DNA from 3 places in the Methylophilus sp. 5 genome. Region 1 is predicted to be linked to each of the others. Evidence: predicted binding sites of a transcription regulator. Region 1 holds the regulator's gene; each other region holds the start of a gene.
The links. The regulator FliA, encoded in region 1, starts transcription of late flagellar genes. The targets are predictions, from matches to a motif close to CTAAAGTTNNCNNAAANNNTGCCGATANNA.
Positions count from the first base shown of each region.

Region 2: METH5_RS0114395 (flagellin) is a predicted target of FliA. The motif match lies at 1,494-1,523, and genes of this name have one in related genera.
Region 3: flgM (flagellar biosynthesis anti-sigma factor FlgM) is a predicted target of FliA. The motif match lies at 1,100-1,129, and genes of this name have one in related genera.

Region 1 is NZ_KI911560.1:2,691,209-2,693,479, reverse strand. It holds gene METH5_RS0113115 (hypothetical protein) at 1-671, shown strand, start outside; gene METH5_RS0113110 (RNA polymerase sigma factor FliA) at 689-1,423, shown strand; gene METH5_RS0113105 (flagellar motor protein) at 1,423-2,175, shown strand; gene METH5_RS0113100 (flagellar motor protein MotB) at 2,175-2,271, shown strand, end outside.
Region 2 is NZ_KI911560.1:2,971,210-2,973,480, forward strand. It holds gene fliD (flagellar filament capping protein FliD) at 1-57, opposite strand, end outside; gene METH5_RS15125 (flagellar protein FlaG) at 93-437, opposite strand; gene METH5_RS0114395 (flagellin) at 510-1,307, opposite strand; gene aepX (phosphoenolpyruvate mutase) at 1,799-2,271, shown strand, end outside.
Region 3 is NZ_KI911560.1:2,942,624-2,944,894, reverse strand. It holds gene flgB (flagellar basal body rod protein FlgB) at 1-19, opposite strand, end outside; gene flgA (flagellar basal body P-ring formation chaperone FlgA) at 269-1,027, shown strand; gene flgM (flagellar biosynthesis anti-sigma factor FlgM) at 1,197-1,514, shown strand; gene METH5_RS0114220 (flagella synthesis protein FlgN) at 1,520-1,999, shown strand; gene METH5_RS0114215 (ATP-binding cassette domain-containing protein) at 2,095-2,271, opposite strand, start outside.

The DNA of each region.
Region 1 (2,271 bases):
CATTGAGTATGCTAGCGCCCGAGCAGCGTTTGTTGTTAATACACGCCAACCGCCAGCCTGCCATTGCACACTCTTTGCAGTCGATTGTGACGCACAATACGGCACTTAAACGCGCCATGGTCAAACATCCGCAAGGCTATGACCTGGCATGTTTGACCGAAAATGACCTGTTAACCTCGCCTTTATCTCAAGATTTAAAAGCGCAACTGGACGGTATAGTGAAACAACTTTCGTACGATTACGATACCGTCATGATTGAAGCACAGCTGGATACGCAAGACCATAGTTTGATCATGCCATTGATCGCCGAGCATGAGCTGGTGATTCAAATGGATAGAACTGAAGCTGCCATTAAAGCCGCCTATGTGACGATCAAGCACATTAGCCGCCAGCATGGTCAGATTCCGTTAGGTGTCGTTGTCACAGGGGCGAATAACGATCAAGGTCAACAATACTTTATGCGTTTGAACCAGGTATGCAAACAGTTTTTGGGCGTCACGCTGGACTTTATTGGGGCCATGCCGGCAGAAGAAGCCGCACCAGCCAAAGCCAGTACCGCGCGTAGCAAGCCAGAGGTTTCCAAGCCTGCACAGACGGCGTTGGCGTTTAAATCAGTGGCACATCGACTCGAAAAACAACGGATTACCACGCCATCACTGGCCGTTGCCTAAAGTAAAAGAGGAAAAACATGTATACCGCTAAAGGCAAGACTCAAAATACAGATCAGATGCTGAAACAGCATAGCGGCTTGGTCAAAAAAATGGCTTATCAATTAAAAGCCAAGCTGCCCTCCTGTGTCGAGCTCGATGACTTGGTACAAGCAGGCATGATAGGCCTGATGGATGCCATTCAGCGCTATGAGGATAACCACGGCGCGCAATTTGAAACCTACGCCTCACAGCGCGTGCGCGGTGCCATGCTGGATGAGTTGCGCGGTGCCGACTGGCTGCCACGTGGCATTCGCAAAAACATGCGTGATATCGAAGTGGCTGTGCAGCAACTGGAACAAAAGCTTAGCCGCCCGCCAACCGAGTCTGAAATTGCCAAGCACATGAACTTCACGCTCGAAGACTACTATGATGTCTTGAGCGATTGCCAGGGTCATCAGCTGATTTACTACGAAGACTTTCAGGATGACGATGGTGGCGAGCACTTTCTCGACCGTTATGTCGATGACGACACCAGTGATCCGGTCAAGTCTTTGCTAGAGAGTGATTTCCGCGAGGCGTTGATTGACTCGATTGATCACCTGCCTGAACGCGAAAAAATGCTGATGGGCTTGTACTACGAAAAAGAGCTTAACTTAAAAGAAATCGGCGCCATCATGAGTGTCTCCGAATCTCGTGTCTGCCAGCTGCATAGCCAGGCCGTAGCCCGTTTGCGCGCGTCTATGCGTGACAAGTCCTGGACCGGAGTGGCCTGATGGATTGGGGTAGTATCGCCGGGCTTGTCATTGCCCTCGCCGGGCTTGTATTTGGGCAAGTGATTGACGGTGGTCGTCTTAATTCTCTGATGCAACCGGCTGCGTTTGCGGTGGTGATTTTAGGCACCACGGGTGCCGTGTTGTTGCAAACCGAATTCAAGCTGTTTATAAGAGGCTTGCGCATGCTGCGCCTGGTGTTTGTACACCCGCAGGACGACAGAAAAAAACTCGCCATTAAAATCAATCAATGGAGCCTGCAGGCACGCAAAGAAAGCGTGTTGTCGCTGGAGAGCTACATCAAACGCGAGCAGGATCCGTTTGTACGCAAAGGGTTGCAATTGCTGGTTGACGGCACCCCTGCCGACCGCATTCGCGAAGTGTGTGCGATTGATATGTATTACTATGAGCTGCAAGAACGCGAAGCGGCCAAAATCTGGTCGGCTGCCGGTGGCTATGCACCAACCGTCGGCATTTTGGGCGCAGTATTGGGCCTGATCCACGTCATGGAAAACCTGTCGGACCCGGCTAAAATCGGTAGTGGCATTGCGGTGGCTTTTGTCGCCACCATTTACGGCGTAGCGTTAGCCAACCTGGTTTTTTTGCCGATTTCTAACAAATTAAAAGGCCATGTGCAGCACGAAATGTCCAGGCGCGAGATGTTGCTCAATGCCTGGGTGTCGATTGCCCGTGGCGATAACCCCAAACTGGTCACCGAGCGCCTTGAGTCGTACCTGCATTTGCGGGAGTCGTAATGTACAGGCGCCGCAAGCTGGATGAAGACGATGAAAGCCACGAACGCTGGTTGATTTCTTACGCCGACTTTATCACCCTGCTATTTGCATTTTTTG
Region 2 (2,271 bases), 280 kb from region 1:
AACCAAAGAGTCAATAGGCAGGCCAGATGCGCCAGTAGAGGATACAATCGATGCCATTTCTTAATCTCCCAACCGTATTTTAAAACGCAATATCAGGCTGTCTGTCGTATCACCAGCCCACGTAATTTATCCAGCGTTTTACTAATGGCTAGCACCTCTTCATTGGGAATCTGGCGTAAAACCTTTTGGGTTTCGGTATCCACCACTTTCACAATGATGCGGTCGCTATCATCGTCGATAGAAAACTCTATCGTTTGTAACGCTGGCGCTACATACTCATTTAACTTTTTGACAGCACCGCTAATCGCAGCTTTGTCATTTACATCGGCTGCAGCTTTATCAGCAGATGATTCAGCATATTTCACCAGTTTCAAACTACTGGCTGCCTGCACACCCTGCACGCTACTACCTACACCATTTACAGATGAATCACTCATGATGTTGCTCCTTTTACCTAGGCCAAATCCACAGGGTCTAGGCCTGTGGATTTAGCGTTACCGTGTGATGGATTAACCTCTCAGTAATGTCATCACTTGGTTAGGCAACTGGTTCGCTTGAGCCAGCATCGCAGTACCAGCTTGTTGCAGAATCTGTGCACGTGTCATTTTGGCTGTTTCTGAAGCAAAGTCAGCATCAGTGATACGAGACTTGGCAGCAGACATGTTCTCAGAAGCCACACCCAGGTTGCTTACGACTGAAGCAAAACGGTTTTGGTAAGCACCCAATGTCGCACGGCTGGTGTTCACAGCAGTCAATTGTGCGTCAATCGCAGTAATCGCATCTGACGCTGCATCCGCTGTTGACAAAGAGCCAGACAAAGAAGCCGCTGCTACTGAAGACACGCTAATGGTATCGCCACTGTCAGCACCAATCTGGAAGTTGTAACCCGCACCGAATGCTGCCTGGCCGTTAAACTTGGTTGCAGTGCTCAAACGAGTCAGTTCTGACTTCAATTGCGCAAATTCAGTATCCAGGTTTGCACGGTCACCAGAGCTGTAAGAACCGTTAGCTGCCTGTACAGCCAGTTCACGCATACGTTGCAATGAATCTGTTGCGCTGCTCAAACCACCTTCTGCAGTTTGCAGGAAGGAAATCGCATCGTTAGCGTTACGTGTTGCAACATCCATACCGCGAACTTGTGAGTCCATACGTGTTGCAATCGCCATACCAGCCGCATCGTCTTTTGCGCTGTTGATACGCAGACCAGAAGACAAGCGTTGAATAGAAGTATTCAGGCTGCTTTGGGAAGCGTTTAAGTTACGTTGTGCATTTAAGGATGCCAAGTTGGTGTTAATTACTGAAGCCATGTTAAATCTCCTTTAGAGGTCGTATACCCAGTTAAGTGTCAAATCGTCATGTTACTTTCAACGTTGATCGCTATTTACCACTTAATGTTTGCTATCTAGCGTTGTTAGTTGTGTTATCGACCGCTTGCGAAATTTCTTTAATACTTGTTGCAAATTTCTTATTTCGATCAATCATGCACTTGAAACTATTTACGACCCCGTTACCAAAATCTTTAGCCTTTCATTAAGCACTGCACAAAATTGTTTACATCAATCTATTTTATAAAAAGATGTGCCGTTACCATTAACCGAGCTAAATAGAGAATCAGTCTTAATTCTGCTTTTAAAGCACGTCCCGTTAAACGGCTGGTCATGCGCTCTATATCACACCAGATATAAGGCCGCTTTTCCGCGCTTATCTGCAAATCATTCCCGGGCATTGCCAACGATAATCAGGCTATCCATTTCGCATACCTTATATAAGGTATCCAAAAAGACTAAAGGAGTTTTGCATGGCATCAGTTTATGTAGGGATGACCGTAGACATTCTGCACCATGGCCATATCAATATTATTGAGCAGGCCAGAAAGTATGGCGACGTCACCATCGGCCTGTTATCAGACGCGGCAGTGGCAGACCATAAACGGCTGCCCTACCTCACTTATGAACAACGTAAACAGATCGTCGGCAATATTCGCGGTGTGGTGAATGTGGTGCCCCAAGAAGAATGGGACTACGCGCCTAACCTGCTCAAATACAAACCGGACATCATGGTGCATGGTGACGACTGGCTGGAAGGCCCATTGATGCCCTACCGTGACCGTGCCCGCGCGGCACTGGCCGAATACGGCGGTCACCTGATTGAGATTCCTTATACGCGTGGCGTGTCCTCTAACGAAATGCTGGGGCAGCTGCAGGCGTTGGGCACCACGCCTGATATCCGCCGTCGCACCTTGAAAAGATTACTGACCGTCAAACCGATTTC
Region 3 (2,271 bases), 250 kb from region 1:
CGTCCAGTTTGTTTATCATCGTTTATCCTTTCCTGGCTTTTCTCAAGCCTTGCTCAACGAGCCCTGTTTAACAAGGTGTTGCTCGCACCTCTAAAGTTTTGTCTGCTGTGGCCGATAACCCGATTAAGCAGGTCTGCTTTGACACACATGACTTTTACTAGCTATGCCCAGTGTACGCCGCGACCTATGCAATGATTCTCGAATTAAACGGGGGAAATCCCCTTTAATTCCGAAATTAAACCTGCCCTCAATGCGTAGAATAGGGCACATGAAACAACCCAAGCTCCCTGTTGTGATGATCATCGTCGGCCTGTTATGGCTGATGAGCGTTCCTGTGCAAGCGGCAGACCGTGCCGTGATTGCAAACCAGCATGCGCTAGCGTCAGCCGCAGCAGGTAATGATATGCACAGCCGCCTGTATCAAACTGTGATGCAGTATGTACAAAATCAGACTCAAGGGTATCCGGGCAAAGTGAATATTGAGATTCAGCCGCTGGATAGTCGTATCCGCATTGCTGACTGTGCCTTAATGGAAGGCTTTACCGTACAGGGCGCCCGTTTGTGGGGTAAAACCCATATCGGTGTGCGTTGCTTGCAGTCTGACACCAAGCTCTGGACGCTGTATGTGCAGGCCGATGTGCAAGTATGGGGCGAGTATGCTGTGACAGGCTTGCCTGTTGCCCAGGGCTCACCGGTACAAACCACAGATGTCGTCATGCAGTCAGGGGATTTAAGCAAACTGCCAGCGGGCATCATCACTGATCTGACCATGCTGGCTGGCAAACAGGCCACCTTAAATTTGCCATTGGGCACCGTGTTAAGACCAGAGTTGCTTAAGTCTGTGCCGGTGATTATGCAAGGGCAAACTGTACAGTTAAATAGTCGAGGTGATGGCTTTGTCATCTCGGCCGATGGCACCGCCATGCAAACCGCCAATGTGGGTCAGGTGGTTGATGTGAAAGTCAGCAGCGGCCAGATTATAAAAGGCGTTGCGCAGTCTTCTGGTAAGGTAGACATTCGCTTTTAGTCAGATGGACAACGTTTTTTAATTGAAAAATGTCTGAAAATTATAAACATGCGATAAAAAGTATATTAAGCACTAAAGTTCGCTTAAACTATGCCGATAGTACTGTTAACGAATGAGGGTTTTGGCTTTGATAAACCCTGACACAATTCAAAATCAGAAGAGGTACGGCATGAATATTTCAGATTCGATTAAAAAAATGGGTGTTGGCGTAGACAAGCCGACCCTGGATAAAGGCACTGCAAGTAAAGGCAGTGAAAAAGCAGCGAGCACATCGACTGCCTCTTCAGATAATGTGACTTTATCTTCTGCCTCGGTGCAGTTGCAGTCATTAAACGCTGGATCGGCCACTGGTGAAGTGTTTGACACGAATAAAGTCGAAGAAATTAAAGCCGCGATCGCACGTGGTGATTTTTCAGTCGATACCGCTAAAGTGGCGGATGGCTTGCTACAAACCGTGAAAGATTTGATACAACCTAATAAAGGGTGACAATTATGACCACTGCAAATCATTTATCTTCTTCTCCAGTGACGTTTGAAAAAGACGCCGCGCTGGTGTCAACACTGTTGAGTGATTTGCAGTCTGAGCAGTCGGCCTTGGTCACTGCTGACCTGGATGTGATTGAACGCATGGTAGACAAGCGCGTAGAGTTGCTGCAAGCTTTGGGCGCTGCGGCTAACTCTCGTTATGATGCGCTAGCCGCAGCAGGCTTTGAGCCTAACGAGCAAGGCATGTCTGTCTGGTTGCAAAAGCAGTCCAGCCAATTGTTAGATAGCGCCTGGGTCACTTTTCAGCAAGAGCTGACACAAGCCAAAGAACTGAATCGCCTGAATGGCATCCTGATTAACAAGCACTTTTTGCGCAATCAGGAAAAACTGGATGCTTTAAACGGCAAAAGTGCTGCGCCACAGTTTTATGGCAAAAATGGGCACGCCCACCGCGCAAACACCAGCCGCGGCAGTTTTTCAGTCTAAGCACGCATACAGATTTAAAAAGCAACAGCCGAAGGGTTTCCCCTTCGGCTGTTGCTTTTTGTGTGCTAGAAAAAGCATGCCCGGTGCAGGGCGAGCTAACTCAAACCATCTAATGTTTCCCAGCGGGTGAGTTTCTGCAAGACCAACGTTTCAATCTCTGCCAGCCTGTCTTGTAGCTGTTTCACGCGCTCAGGCGCCTGCTTGTAAATATCACCTTGCGCAAACTGGGCTTGAATCCCGGCTTGCTCTTGTTCCAGTTGCTCAATCTCTGC